2 regions of the Calidifontibacter terrae genome follow, and region 2 is predicted to be linked to the other one. Evidence: riboswitches for the same ligand, from Rfam matches in the RefSeq annotation. Region 2 holds a riboswitch; the other holds the start of a gene.
The links. Region 2 has a riboswitch for cyclic di-AMP ahead of ACYU98_RS13960 (C40 family peptidase). Riboswitches for the same ligand answer to the same signal wherever they lie in the genome.
Positions count from the first base shown of each region.

Region 1 (7,213 bases), on a different contig from region 2:
CGCTGGATGTGCACCCGCCCAGCTCAGATCGTCGGGATGCGCGGGAAAGGCCTGATCGAGACCGGCAACAGCGCCGACCTGGTCACCTTTGCCCCCGACGACGCCTGGACTGTCGTGGTCGCGGAACTGGAACACCGCAACAAAATCTCCGCGTACGACGGGCTCCGGCTCACCGGCCGCGCGCGCCGGACCTGGCTGCGGGGTGTCGAAGCGACGATCGAGTCACCCGCCGGCCAGTTCGTCACGCACTGACCCCTCAACCAAACGGCCGGCGCGGGCGCGCCAGCTCACCGGCCCCTGCACCGAACAGCGCGACCGCTGCGGCGACCAGCGCCCAGAGCTTCGTCGCAGCCTCGATCAGGCGTGAGTGGAATTACCGTCTGTGGTGAGCAGTTCTCCTGCGCTCGAGCCGTCGGTCGGCGCCGCGCTCGAGCCATCGGTCGACCCGCCTCGCTTCAACATCTTGCGCTGCACGCGCCGCCCCTGGCGAACCACCGACGGGATGGCGGCCAACGCGATGCGCGGAAACGTGTCGCCAAAACGAACCTGGGCTCCTCGCCAGCGCGGAACGCTGGTCACCGGACGCGGCTTGTCGAGGACCTTCGCCACGACCGCCACAACCTCCTCGGGCTGCAGCAGCTTGCCGGAGAACGACAAGGCAGAGGCCGGGTCGCCGAGCTTGTCATGGAGCATCGGGGTCCAGATGCCGTCCGGGCAGACACAGGAGATGTCGATGTTGCGGATGCCGGCCAGGCGCAGATCCGACAAAGTGCTGAGGCTGAAGCCGATCGCCGCATGCTTCGACGCCGCATAAACCGCCTCGCCGGGCACAGCGCTCAAGCCGGCCAGCGACACGATGTTCACGATGTGACCGCCGCGATCACGCATCGCCTCGATCGCGGCGACTGTGCCGTTGATCGTGCCGAGCGCATTGATCTCGATCATCGTTCGCCGCGCTTCGGCCGTCTGTTCCCACGCGGGGCCGGTGATCAGAACACCGGCGTTGTTCACCCAAACGTCGAGGCGGCCGGCGCGCTGCACAGTCTCGTCCCGCGCCGCCTCAACCGCGGCTGCATCGCGTACGTCGAGCGCCCGGGCAAACGCGTTCTCCCCCAGTTCCGCAGCCGTCGTGGCGGCCGCGGCGGCATCGATGTCGGTGACCAACACCAGGTGGCCGCGCTCAACCAGCAGTCGGGCGATCTGTTTGCCGAGACCGCGGCCGGCGCCGGTGACGACCGCGCCGGCAGCTCCAACTCGAATCATCGACGACACGCAGGTCACGATAGCCGGACGGCGTCCCGCGCAGGGCGTTGCCAGAACCACACGACATGCTGGTCACCACCGGCTCCTGGGAGATCCGATGCCTGAATCGCCGCTGTCCGTCGACCTACTCGTGATCGGTTGGGGCAAGGCGACCCTGCTCGAGGGCCACGCCTGATTCAAGGGCCACGCCTGATTCACCGGACCCCGCAGTTGCTGAACGGCATCTGGACCCATCCCTCAAGCACCGAAGCGCTGAATCAGGTGCTCGCCGAGCCGAAGCCCTATGAGGGGTAAGGCTGTGGAGCCGGAGACAGGAGTCGAACCCGCGACATCCTCATTACAAATGAGGCGCTCTACCAACTGAGCTACACCGGCAGTGGCCCTGGGGCCGAGGCACGATCTTACCCGTAGTGCTCACCCGGTCAGAATGCCCGTGACTGCGCCCAGCAACAGCGGTGGGCCAAAGGCGATGTGCGTGTGTCGTGTCGCCCGACGGGTCACCACCAGCAGCAGAGCCCAGAGTCCGCCGAACAGGAATCCTTGGAAGAGCCAGGCGACCACGGTGAGCGCGCCCAACCAGCCGAGCGCTCCCCCGAGCAGGGCAGCGAGTTTCACGTCGCCGAGACCCAGGCCCGAGGGCGCTGCCAGTGCCAGCAACAGGAACAGGCCACCGACCGCCAGGCCGCTGACCGCCGCGACAGCCAGCCGCGTCCACTGCCCGGTTGCCGCGGAGCCCACCATGAGCAGCGCGGCAACCACCGGCATCGATCCGAGGGTGAGCCGATCCGGCAAGCGATGGACATCGCTGTCGACAGCCGCGAGCGCCACCGCGACGACGGTTAAAACTGCGTACGCCGGAACAGCCCACCAGGTCAGGGTCGCGACTCGCCACACCACCACCGGTAGGGCAACGGCGAACGCCACTGGCACCCAACGAAATCGAGGAACGACAGCAAGGTCTGCCGGCCGGCGATGGAGCCCGCCCGCTAGGTGGCGCCGCACGAGCACGCCCACCACCAGCCCGGTCAGGGCGGCGAGGGCGACGGCGTACGGCACGCCCTGACTGTGCCAGTTCGGCGCCCGCCGTGGGCCGCGCGAGCGGGCGCTTGTGGAGAACTCAGCCGAGAACCAGCAGGGTCGCCACCAGCAGCATCGCGCAGCCGATCACCACGTCGAGCGCCCGCCACACCCCTGGCCGCGCCATCCACGGCGCGACAGCGCGCGCACCGAAGCCAAGCCCGCTGAACCACAAAACGCTCCCCGTTGCGGCGCCGCCGGCGAACCACCATCGCCCGCTGTGGCCGTGCTGGTTGGCCAAGTTGCCGAGCATCAGCACGGTGTCGAGGTAGACGTGTGGGTTGAGATAGGTCAACGCGAGCGCCGTGAGCGCGACGGAGCGAACCGTGAGCGACTTGCGCTCGACACCGGTTTCCAGACCGCTGGGGTGCAGCGCCGAGCGGAACGCGCCGATGGCGAACCAGACCAGGTACGCGGCGCCGAGCCACTTCAGAACAGTCAACACGGTCGGGTGACTGGCCACCACCGCGCCGACGCCTGCGACACCGAGCGCAATCAACACCGCGTCGCTGACCGCGCAGATGACCACCACAACGCCTACGTGTTCACGATGGACGCCTTGCCGCAATACGAACGCGTTCTGGGCTCCGATCGCCACGATCAGGCCGAGCCCGGTCAGCAGGCCGGTGAGGTAAGCATCGATCACGCTGGAAATGTATCTGCGCTGTGCGTGCCCGGTGAACGCGACACAGTTCGCGATGGGAGAGTTGGCCGGTGACCGATCAGCAGTTCCCCGACCCCGGTGGTCGCCGCCCGCTCCCGATCAATCCTCAGCAGCCCCGTCAGTTCTCCGCCCGAGCGCGGCGAGCCATCGCTGGTGGCCGGCCCACCGTGCCGATCGGCCTGCGCGGCCAGGAGGGCGGCCCGGAAGACAACCTGGTCCGTCTGGTCATCGACCTGGGACTGCGCGTCGGTGAAGCCATGCTCTCGACGGGTGCCTCCGCCGCCGACGTCACCGCCGCGGTACTCCGCCTTACCCACGCGTACGGCGTCCGGTCGATCCACGTCGACATCACCTACTCCTCGATCACCATCTCCCACCACCGCGGAGTGCAGCGCGACCCGATCACGGTGATGCGCATCGCGGCGGTGATGCAGCAGGACTTCACCCGCCTCGAGCAGCTGCAGCGCCTCGTACGAGAGGCAGAGACCGGTGATCTTGAGCTCGGCTCCGCCCACGAGCGGCTCGACTCGATCATCGACATGCCGCACCCCTATTCGCGGGCCATCTTGTTGTTCGCCTCCGCGGTGATGGGCGCGGCGATTGCCGCCCTGCTGGCCGGGGAATGGCCACTCATCCTGCTGTCCGCATTCACCACGACCGGCGTACACCTGCTGGTGCGCCAACTGACTCGCGCTAACGTGCCGGCGTTCTTCGCCCAGGCCGCGGGCGCCGCTCTGCCCACCCTCGCGGCGGTGATCATCAACCTGCTCGCCAACAACTTGGGGATCGATGCGTTCAAGGAGATGAAACCCTCCGTCGTGGTGGCCTCGGGGGTGGTCGCGCTGCTGGCCGGGCTCGCCGCGGTGGGTGCGGCGCAAGACACCATCGACGGGTTCTACATCACCGCTGCCGGTCGAACGTTCGAAGTGTTGCTGCTGTCCGGCGGCATCGTGGCGGGGGTTCTCGGGGTCCTGGCGCTCGCCGAACAACTCGGTGTCGACATGCAGATCACCCCGAGCCTGCAGTTCTCCAGCAACCCGGCCGTCGGCGTCCTTTGTGCGGGAGCGATCACCTTCGCATTCGCGGTCTCTGCCTACGCAGGCCCTCGTACGGTCGTCATCGCCACCATTGTGTCGATGCTCGCCTGGGTAGTGAACTCCACGCTGGTCGACCACAACATCTCGGCGCAGTGGGCGGCAATGTTCGCGGCCCTGGTGATCGGTGCGCTCGCGACCCTGTTCGGCATCCGCCAACGGGTGCCGTCATTGGCCCTGGCGACGTCGGCGATCGTGCCGCTGCTGCCGGGTCTGCTGGTCTACCGCGGCGTCTTTGAGTTGGTGGCCTACAAGAGCGACCCGACCCGGGGCGGTTCCACGCTGTTCGGCGCGGTGCTGGTGGGTCTGTCGATCGCTTCCGGGGTCACCCTCGGCTCTCTGCCTGGCCGCTTGCGCCGCCCGGAGACGCTCACCAAACGCCGGCTGCGACGCAGCCACCGAGTTCGCCTCCCACGTTGACCACCCGGAATGCGTGAAACCCCCGGCGATTGCGCCGGGGGTTTCAGCCGCGAGAGCCGGTAAAGATTTGCCGGACTTACATCACGTGAGCGTTGAGGTAACGCTGGAGGTACTTCACCGTCGTCGGGTCGAGGTAGCTCGCGTTGTTGTGCGGAGCGCCGACCACGGTCTGGATCTTGGCCACGGCGTAGCGACCGATCCAACCGTCCTGGTAGGCCCCGACCTTGCGCTGCAGCGCACGGGTGGTGATCGGACCGAAAGCACCATCCTGCGCTGTGCCGACCCACTTCTGCACCGCGCGGGTGGTGTTCGGACCGAAGACACCGTCAACGGCCAGACCACGGGTGGTGCTACGCGACGGCGGCTGGGTGGTGGTCGGCGGCTGGGTCGTGGTGGGCGGCGGGGTGCTGCTGCCACCGCCACCGATCTGCACCGCGAGGCCGTTGGCCACGGTCAGACCGGCACGCTTGGAGCAGACCGGCCAAGCGCCCGGACCCTGCACCCGCAGCACGTTCTGGGCGATGAGGATCTGCTGCTCACGGGAGGCGAGGTCGGCGCGGGCGGCGTAGCGGCCGCCGCCGAACTCGGTCCAGGTCGAGCGGGTGAACTGCAGACCGCCGTAGAAGCTGTTGCCGGTGTTGATCGACCAGTTGTTGGTCGACTCGCAGGTGGCGACGCGGTCCCAGACGTTCCACGGGGTCGCGGTCTTGATGACGGTGGTCGCGTCGGCGCTTGAGTGCGCTGTGGCGGCCCCGGTGCCGACGGTTGCGGCGGAGAGCATCATCACGCCGGCAACGCGGCGGCCCGCAATGGACTGTCGGACAGCTGAATGTCGGGGGGTGTATGCCAAGGGGGTGTCCTTTCCAGACGATGCCTGCGGGGTTAGCTGTCGGGTTCGGACGGAAAGGTGTCCGGCCGGTTGGTTCCGGCTTCACCCCAAGACCACGGTGGGTCAGTAGTGGGTCCCCCGCCCTCACCCGCGGTTGCGGGTTGTGTCCTGAGGCTCGGCATCTGGACACAAACGATTTGACGGAATGTGTGAAGTTATCCGGAAATCGGTGTGTCGGCTTCCGGTGAGGCTGCCGATACGTTACCGGTGAACGAGGGGGCGGCCAACCCCCTGTGGACAACTGTTCAACAAAGATTTGGTCACCAGCCCGACGGCATGCTCGGAATCAGATCACTTCCGGGCACCTGGTTGCCGCTGGAATACGGCCACCAGTTCAGCGGCGAGTCCAGGTGGGAGAACGCCAACAGCGCGGTCAACACGGCGACCGCTGCCAACCCGATGACCAGTCCTGTCGCAATCTGCCGGTTCGGCGAAATAGCTCGTACGAGGGTGCGCGACCCGCGCCGGGTGGCGGTGCCTCCGGGACCCCACCACGATGCCCACAGCGCGACGAGGGTGCCGACACCGATGGCCAGTGGCCGGTCATAAACCGACGCGGTCAGCCCGCCCACGGCCTCGGCGATGGCGGTCAGTACCCCCGCGACTGCGCCCAGGAACGCCGGAACAATGACGACCAACAGAGTCGAGAAGGCCGCCACGACGGCGTGCCAGGGCGACAGCGCCCACGCGATCGCGGTGTCCGAGCGGCGCTTGCCAGCGGCGTACTGCCGCAACACCATCGAGGTAATCGTCTTGTCGTTCCACCGCGCGGCGAAGACCCAACCCAACGCCATCACCCAGGCCACGATCGGCAGGATCGTGGCCAATCCAGCGCCGGCCAAAGCGAGGCAGAGCAACGTCCAGCTGCGGGCCGGCTGCCCGATCCGTGGGTCGCGCGGACGACCGACAACACCCTGATCCCATCCTGGCTGCGCCGGAGCGGCGAGGTGGTCGGTCGGCGGCTGCTGTGGGCGTACGGGTACGGCCTTGCGGTGCAAGGGTGTGGTGGCGGGGTGGGGCACCCGGCGCTGCACGATGGCACCGGTGGTGCCGCCGCGGGCAAACACGTCGAGCTCCTGCAGGATCTCCGCCGAGGTCGGCCGATCGCCAGGCTCGGGCGAGAGGGCGGCGCCGAGCAACGGCCGGATCCGTGAGTCGACCCCACTGAGGTCGGCCTGTCCGCGAGCCACGCGGTCGAGCACGACCGGCATCGGGCCCTTCCCGAACGGGGCTCGGCCTGAGGCCGCGTAGGCCAGCGTTGCCGCCCATCCCCACCAGTCAGTGGCGGCCCCGACGTCGGCGCCGTCGATGATTTCCGGTGACAAGTAGCCGGGGGTGCCCATCACCAAGCCGGTCTGGGTCAGGCGGGATTCGTCGGCGATGTGGGCGATGCCGAAGTCGATCAGCACCGGTTCGTCACCGACCATCAACACATTGCCCGGCTTCACATCGCGGTGGACGACCCCGGAGCGGTGGATGGCGCGCAGGGCCTCGGCCAGTCCGCGACCGAGCGCGGCAAGTTGGCGAGGGTCCAACGGCCCGCGCCCGTCGATGACCTCGTCGAGCGGCGGCCCCGGAACATATTGGGTGACCAGATAGGGGTGGTCCCCGTCGACGTCGGCGTCGACGACCTGGGCGATCCCCGGCGCACGCACCCGGGAGAGGGTCTCGACCTCGCGGCGCAGCCGGTCTCGGGCCTTGGAGTCGTAGGCGACGTGGGAGCGCAGCACCTTGATCGCGACATCGTCACCGTTGGGTGCCTTTGCGAGGTGGACGACACCCATGCCGCCCTCGCCCAACTGCTCC
Region 1 is NZ_BAAGZF010000002.1:625,961-633,173, reverse strand. Features, by position in the region: gene allB (allantoinase AllB) at 1-252, shown strand, start outside; gene ACYU98_RS05775 (SDR family oxidoreductase) at 358-1,263, opposite strand; tRNA gene ACYU98_RS05770 (tRNA-Thr) at 1,563-1,638, opposite strand; gene ACYU98_RS05765 (prepilin peptidase) at 1,678-2,319, opposite strand; gene ACYU98_RS05760 (LysE/ArgO family amino acid transporter) at 2,381-2,983, opposite strand; gene ACYU98_RS05755 (threonine/serine exporter family protein) at 3,055-4,518, shown strand; gene ACYU98_RS05750 (transglycosylase family protein) at 4,595-5,368, opposite strand; cyclic di-AMP (ydaO/yuaA leader) riboswitch at 5,375-5,538, opposite strand; gene ACYU98_RS05745 (serine/threonine-protein kinase) at 5,668-7,213, opposite strand, start outside.
Region 1: it holds a riboswitch for cyclic di-AMP, as region 2 does, so the genes downstream of both, ACYU98_RS05750 (transglycosylase family protein) here and ACYU98_RS13960 (C40 family peptidase) in region 2, are expected to answer to the same signal.

Region 2 (7,213 bases):
CTCGGACTCGGCGGTCACGATTTTCCACCCGACTCTCGACGACTTCGGCGAAATGGCTCATCGCAGGTTACTCACGCGTTCGAGCCGTCGGGGAGCTTTCGATCACGTCGATGTCCTGGCGTCCGCTCCTCGGTCACTGCTGCGGCGACCGGGGATCTGTTGTCAGAGCGGGACGTTCGCACCCATGATCACGGTGCGCTCCTCCGGGAGGCGGAAGTACTGCACCGGCGTAGCCGCGTTGTGGGCCAAGCCGATGAAGACCCGCTTGCGCCACTTGGGCATCGAGTTGTCGCTCGACAGGTGCACGCTGATCCGGGACAGGAAGTAGGTCACGTCGCCCGCGTCGAAGTCGACGCCCATGTCGCGAGCCCGCTCCAGCGCCGCCGGAACGTCCTGGTCGTCTTGGAAGCCGAACCGCAAGGTCAGGTGGGTGATGTTGTCGAACGGGTCGCCCAGGTCATCGATCACCACGCGCTCGTCGGCCGGGACGTGCGGGACGTTCTCGGAGTGGGTCGAGACGATGAGCACGTTCTCGTGAATCACGTGGTTGAACGACGCGTTCTCGCGCAGCGCCAGCGGCGCGGTGATCTTGTTGGGGTGCAGGAAGACCGCTGTGCCGGGCACCCGCATCATCGGGTTGGCGTGGAATGCGTCGAGGAACGGCCGCAACGGCCCTTCCTTCAGCTGCCGCCGCTCGGTGACGATCACTTGTCCGCGAGCCCAGGTGAACATCAGCGCGGCGACGGTCGTGGCGATCAACAGGGGCAACCAGCCGCCGGTGGCGACCTTGGCCAGGTTCGCGGTGCAGAAGATGATCTCCAGCGGGATGAACAGCAGCGCGACCAACGCGATCCGCCAGCGCGGCCACTTCCAGCGCGCATCCGACAACACCAGGAACATCACGCTGGTGATCAGGAACATGCTGGTGACGGCGACGCCATAGGCGGCGGCCAACCGCTCGGAGGACTTGAAGGTGACAAGCAGCAGCATCACACCGCCGAACAGCAGCCAGTTGATCACCGGCAGGTAGATCTGGCCGCCCTCGCTCTCGGAGGTGTGGCGCACGGTGAGCCGCGGCAAATAGCCCAGCCGCTCCGCCTGCCGCGACATCGAATAGGCGCCGGAGATGACGGCCTGCGAAGCAATCGTGGTGGCCAACGTGGCCAGCACGACCAGGGGCAGGCTTGCCCAGCTCGGCGCCATCCGGAAGAACGGACTGTCGATCTTGCCGGGGTCGGCGAGGATCATCGCGCCCTGCCCCAGGTAGTTCAGGGTCAGCGCCGGCATCACCAGGAAGAACCAGGCGCGGCTGATCGGCGGGCGCCCGAAGTGACCCATGTCGGCGTACAAGGACTCGGCGCCGGTGATCGCCAAGACGACCGAACCCATCGCGATGAACGCGATTCCCGGATTGTGAACGATGAACTCGATGCCGTACGACGGTGACAACGCCCGCAGGATCTGCGGGTTGTCGATGATGTGGGGCAGCCCGAGCAGACCGACGACGACGAACCAGACCACCATGACCGGTCCGAAGGCCCGGCCGATCACCGTCGTTCCGAACCGTTGAATCGTGAACAGCACCACGATGATCACGCAGGCGATGGGCAAGACCAGATGGTCGACACTTGGCGCGGCGATACCGACACCTTCGACCGCCGACAACACCGAGATCGCTGGCGTGATCACCGAGTCGCCGTAGAACAGCGCGGCGCCGATCACCCCCAGAGTCACGATCACCTTGAAACGTTTGCCGCCCGGTTTCACGCTGCGGCGGGTGAGGTGCGAAAGCGCCATCACGCCGCCCTCGCCGTCGTTGTCGGCGCGCAGGATGAAGACGATGTATTTCACGCTGACGATGCCGGTGATCGACCAGAAGACCAGCGAGATGATGCCGAAGACGTCGAATGAGGTCGGCTTCACCGCCCCGTGGTGTTCGCTGAATACCGCCTGCATCGCGTAGAGCGGGCTGGTGCCGATGTCGCCGAAGGCGACGCCTAGCGCGCCGATCATCATGGCGAAACCACCGGCTTTGTGCGCGGCGCCCTTGCCGGACTTGGTTGCTGTCACTCGCGACATTGTGCACCCCCAGTCGGGGTGTTGCAGGCCAGCCGAACCTACGTGACGCAGGTCATCGCCCGAAGGGTCGCGGCAGAATGCGCAACGGCCCGCCCCGCCGCAGCGGAACGGGCCGTTCAAAGCTCCGAGGGAGCTTGGCAATCAGGCGCGCAGGTAGCCCGTGGGGGTGTCCCAGATCGGCTGCAGGCGAACGCTCTGGCCCGGGTAGGGCGCAGCGATCATCTTGCCGCCACCGACGTAGATGCCGATGTGGTGAGCCGGCGAACCGAAGTAGACCAGGTCGCCGGGCTGGGGGTTGCTGACGTGACGCATCGCGGCCACCTGGGCGCTCGCGGTGCGCGGGATCGAGATGCCCGCCTGGGCGAAGACGTACTGGGTCAGACCCGAGCAGTCGAAGCCGGACGGCGAACTGCCACCGAACACGTAAGGAACGCCGATGTAGCGCGACGCGATCGAGACGATGCCGCCGGTGGCCGGGGTGTTATCAACCGTCGAGGTCGTCTTCGGCGCCGCGACCTTCGCACGAGTGGTCGTAGCGACCTTCGTACGGGTCGTGGTGGCCGTCGCACGCGCGGTGGTGGCGCTGTGTCGGGTGGTCGACTGAGCCTGCGCCGGACGCGTTGCCGACTGGGTCGGACGCTGGCTCGATCGCGAGACCTGCGTGGTGGCGGCTGCCGGGGTGGTCTTGGCGTGCTGCTGGGCGACCAGTCGCTTGGCGTAAACCAGGTTCAGCTGCGGGGCGGCGGCAGCGGTCTGCTGCAGCGATGCCGGGCGAGCCTGCACCACAGCGGCGGCGGCCGGGGCCACCTGCGCCGGAGCGGCGGTCATCGAAACATTGCCGGTGGCTGCAACAGCGGTGTTGCTGCTCGCCGCCGCGGTGGCTGCGATGCCGCCAGCAGCGGCCATCAGGGCGGTGGCCCGAACGGACGTCGTGAACTTGGTGGGCGAGGTATGGCGCCCACGGCTAGCAAAAAAAGACACAGTAAAGCCTCTCGTGCGCCTACGAGGTGAGCTGTCGGGCTCGGGGGGAGGTTTCCACCGGCCGCTGCGCGCACGTCTCCCCCGAATTCGGTGCGGCACAACGACTTAGCCCCAAGGACGAACCAAGGTCCGCCCACAATTGGGTCCCCCGCTCCTGCCCGCGGGTTGCATAACTCCGACCGGACGGGCAGGACTCGGCTACACCCGGTGGGGCCATCCCTGGTGGGACGACCGTCGTCGAGGCTAACTGAGGCACCCCTCCAGCACCCAAACGAGCGGGCTGGCTGTGGACAAGATCACGTTTATCCGCCGGCGGTCGGAACTCTCGACGGAGCAGTGTCAATCAGACGTCGACGAAGACGTGGTGGGCGACATCCAACGGCAGTGAGACGGCGCCACCGGACCCGGTCGCCTGAGCGACAACGCGGTCGCCTTCGCGGCGAGCGGTCACGACCGCGCCGGGCACCAACGCGGCGCCAGTGAGGACTGCAAGCGTGTCGTGGTCGGCCTGGGCGGGCTCGCCAATGCGCCGCACGACGAAGTCGGCCTCGACCTCGGTGACGCGCTCGATCAATGGCGCGACACCGTCACGGAATTGAACGAGGGTGGCCTTCTCGCCCAACTCCTCGAGACCCGGAATCGGGTTGCCGAAGGGCGACAGTTCGTGGTTGTCGAGCAGTCCGAGGATCTTGCGCTCGACACGTTCGCTCATCACGTGTTCCCACCGGCACGCCTCGTCGTGGACGAACTCCAGTTCGAGTCCGAGGACATCGACCAAAAGTCGCTCGGCGATGCGGTGCTTGCGCATGACACGGGTGGCCAGCTGGCGGCCGTGGTCGGACAGTTCCAAGTGGCGGTCTCCGGCCAGGGTCACCAGACCGTCTCGTTCCATCCGAGCAACGGTCTGGGACACGGTGGGACCGGAGTGGCCGAGCCGCTCGGCGATGCGCGCGCGCAGCGGCACGATCCCCTCCTCCTCAAGGTCGAAGATCGTGCGCAGGTACATCTCAGTGGTGTCGATGAGGTCGCTCACGGCTCCAGCCTGCCACTCGGCACCGACAGGATCGCCAGCACCCACGAATTTCGCCCGGCGAGAGTTCTTGAAATGGATACCTGCGGCATGCTGGATGCCGTATAAATGCTCTCGACGGGGTGCTACCCCCTTGGCACCTTCGTCCGAGCCTCTGGCTCCTCGGCCGGCACGCATTCTGCGTGCCGGCCGAGTTCGTTCCGGGACATTTCTGACTTCGCCGGGGCGGCGAATCCACCTCCACCGAAATATCCATTGCGACCGCTTCCGCCGCGGCGTAGCGTCGGCCGTACACGAGAAAGGAGGTGGTCCGAAGCATGATTTCTCATCGGACGCGTGAGGTGGTTGCGCACTAGCGCAACCGGAACCGTCAGCCGCCCTTCGTGTGGCCGACACCGGACGAGCGGAGTGAAAACACCGCAACCGCCGAAGCCCGTGGGTGTGCGACCCGTCCATTGCACCGCCGGAAATATCCGGCAATCCCACGGGCTTCTTCACGCCTGTTCGCAGACCCAGCGCTACGGCTGGCGGCGCTCGACCCGCCAGGCACCCGGGGTCGCGAGATCCCCTTCGGATTGACGGACGAAGACCAGGCGGTCGTGCAACCGGGAGGAACGGCCAGCCCAGAACTCGACCTCGGTGCAGTCGATCACATATCCACCCCACCGATCCGGCAGCGGAACATCGTCCGGTCTGCCGGTGTCTGGCCACTTCGCCTCGAACTGGGCGACCTGTCGCTCGAGATCGGCGCGGCTGCCAATGGGCTGCGACTGTTGGGAGGCCCAGGCGCCGATTCGACTGCCCCACGGGCGGCTCTCGAAGTAGTCCCGAACGGTGTCGCGGTCGAGTTCCCTGGCGACACCAGCGAAGCGAACGGCGCGGAACATCGAGGTCCAGGTGAGGGTGCCCGCCACCCGCGCGTTTCCTGCGAGGTCGTGGCCCTTGCGAGAGTCCAGGTTGGTGTAGAAACCGGGACCGGCGGCGGTGAGATAGCGCATCAACACCGTTCGGACACGAGGCTGCCCGTCACCGTCGACGGTCGCCACGCTGATCGCGTCGGGCTCGGGAACATCACCCTTTTCCTGCTGCCGCTGGTGGGCTTGGTGCAGCCATGCCTCGATCAGCGGCAGCGGCGCCGCCGGCAGATCCCGCTCGTCCAAGCCCTCGCCCGCGTAGTCCCACCGTTCGATCGGTTCCATGCGATCAACGTACGCGCTGGCAAGATCGACGCCGTGAGCGATGCCCCTCGGACCACGCAGCCCCCGCAGATTCCGCGCCACCTCCTGCCCGGCGATGGCCGTTTCGGCAGCGGCCCCAGCAAGGTGCGCCCGGCGCAACTGTCCGCGCTGGTCGCTGACGGCGTTTCGGTGATGGGCACCAGCCATCGCCAGCGGCCGGTGCTCGACTTGGTCGGCGAGGTGCGCGAGGGCATCGCGCAGCTCTACTCACTGCCCCCCGACTACGAAGTCATCATCGGCCTCGGCGGCTCGACGACCTTCTGGGACGTCGCGGCCCTTGGACTGGTCGAGCAGCGGTCGCAACATGCCGTGTTCGGCGAGTTCAGCTCGAAGTTCGCCACGGTGACCACGAAGGCTCCCTTCCTGCAGGACCCCGACCTTCGCAACGCGGCGCCGGGCAGCGTCGCCGATCTGCAGCCGGTCGACGGCGTCGACCTCTATGCGACCGCCCACAACGAAACCTCGACGGGCGCCAGCGTCCCGGTCAGCCGGGTTCCGGCCGACGGCGCGCTGACCGTCGTTGACGGCACCTCCGCGGCCGGCGGCATCACGCTGGACGTCAGCGCCACCGACGCCTATTACTTCGCACCGCAGAAGTCCTTCGCCTCCGACGGTGGCTTGTGGATTGCGCTGCTCTCCCCCGCTGCCATCGAGCGAGCCGGACGGATATCCGCCTCGGACCGCTGGATCCCCGATTCGCTCAGCCTGCAGCTGGCCATCGAGAACTCACGCAAGAACCAGACACTGAACACCCCGGCGCTGGCCACCTTGATTCTGTTGCGCGAACAGTTGCGCTGGATGCTCGACCAGGGCGGCCTGGCCTGGTGCGCGCAGCGCACCGCCGACAGCAGCACCCGGTTGTACGACTGGGCGCAGCACAATCCGTACGCGACACCGTTCATCTCCGACCCGGCCCACCGCTCGCAGGTGGTCGGCACCATCGACCTCGACGATCGGATCGACGCCGCCGCTGTTGCGGCGACGCTGCGGGCGAACGGTGTCGTCGACACCGAGCCCTACCGCAAGCTGGGCCGCAATCAGTTGCGGATCGGGATGTATCCGGCGGTCGAACCGGCCGACGTCACCGCACTGACGCAGTGCATCGACTTCGTGGTCGACGCCCTGGGCTGAACGGGATCACCGGTCGTGCTTGACTCGTCCCTCGTGAGCGCAGACCTGAACCTGACCTGGCAGGAGTGCGACGCGCGGGGTGACCAGATCACTGTCACCGCCGCCCGCGTCGAGCTCGACCTGACGACCGCCCCGACCGAGAGCGCGACCTTCACCTCGCGTACGACGTTGGTGTTCGACTCGACCGGCCCGGCGACCTGGATTGACCTGGTCGCCGACGAGATCGAGGCGGTCGAACTGAACGGTGCCGCGATCGAGCCGGCCTACGACGGTGCTCGCCTGCTGCTGCACGACCTGGCCGGTCACAACACGGTCATCGTCACGGCGCGGTGCCGATTCAGCCGCACCGGCGAGGGCATGCACCGCTTCCTGGACCCGCAGGACGGCCGGACCTACCTCTACACCCATTGCGAACCCACCGATGCGCGCCGAATTTTCGCCTGCTTCGAGCAGCCCGACCTCAAGGCGCGCTGGACAATGGTCGTCACCGCGCCGCGAGACTGGGAAATCCGGTCCAACCAGCCCGAGGTCGCCCGCGAAGAAAACAGCGCCACGGATGCGGCAACGGCGACCTTCGCACCGACCCCGCCGCTGTCGAGCTATCTGGTGGCAGTTGCCGCGGGGCCCTACCACCGGGTCGACAGCGAGTGGATCAGCGACGACGGTCAGCAGGTGCCGCTGACCCTGCTCTGTCGGCGCGGGATGGCCGACCACCTCGAGAGCGAGGAGATCTTCGAGCTCACCACCGCTGGTC
Region 2 is NZ_BAAGZF010000007.1:494,650-501,862, reverse strand. Features, by position in the region: gene ACYU98_RS13970 (lipase family alpha/beta hydrolase) at 1-18, opposite strand, end outside; gene ACYU98_RS13965 (potassium transporter Kup) at 163-2,079, opposite strand; gene ACYU98_RS13960 (C40 family peptidase) at 2,221-3,060, opposite strand; cyclic di-AMP (ydaO/yuaA leader) riboswitch at 3,064-3,240, opposite strand; gene ACYU98_RS13955 (metal-dependent transcriptional regulator) at 3,404-4,093, opposite strand; gene pdxH (pyridoxamine 5'-phosphate oxidase) at 4,609-5,289, opposite strand; gene serC (phosphoserine transaminase) at 5,323-6,459, shown strand; gene pepN (aminopeptidase N) at 6,493-7,213, shown strand, end outside.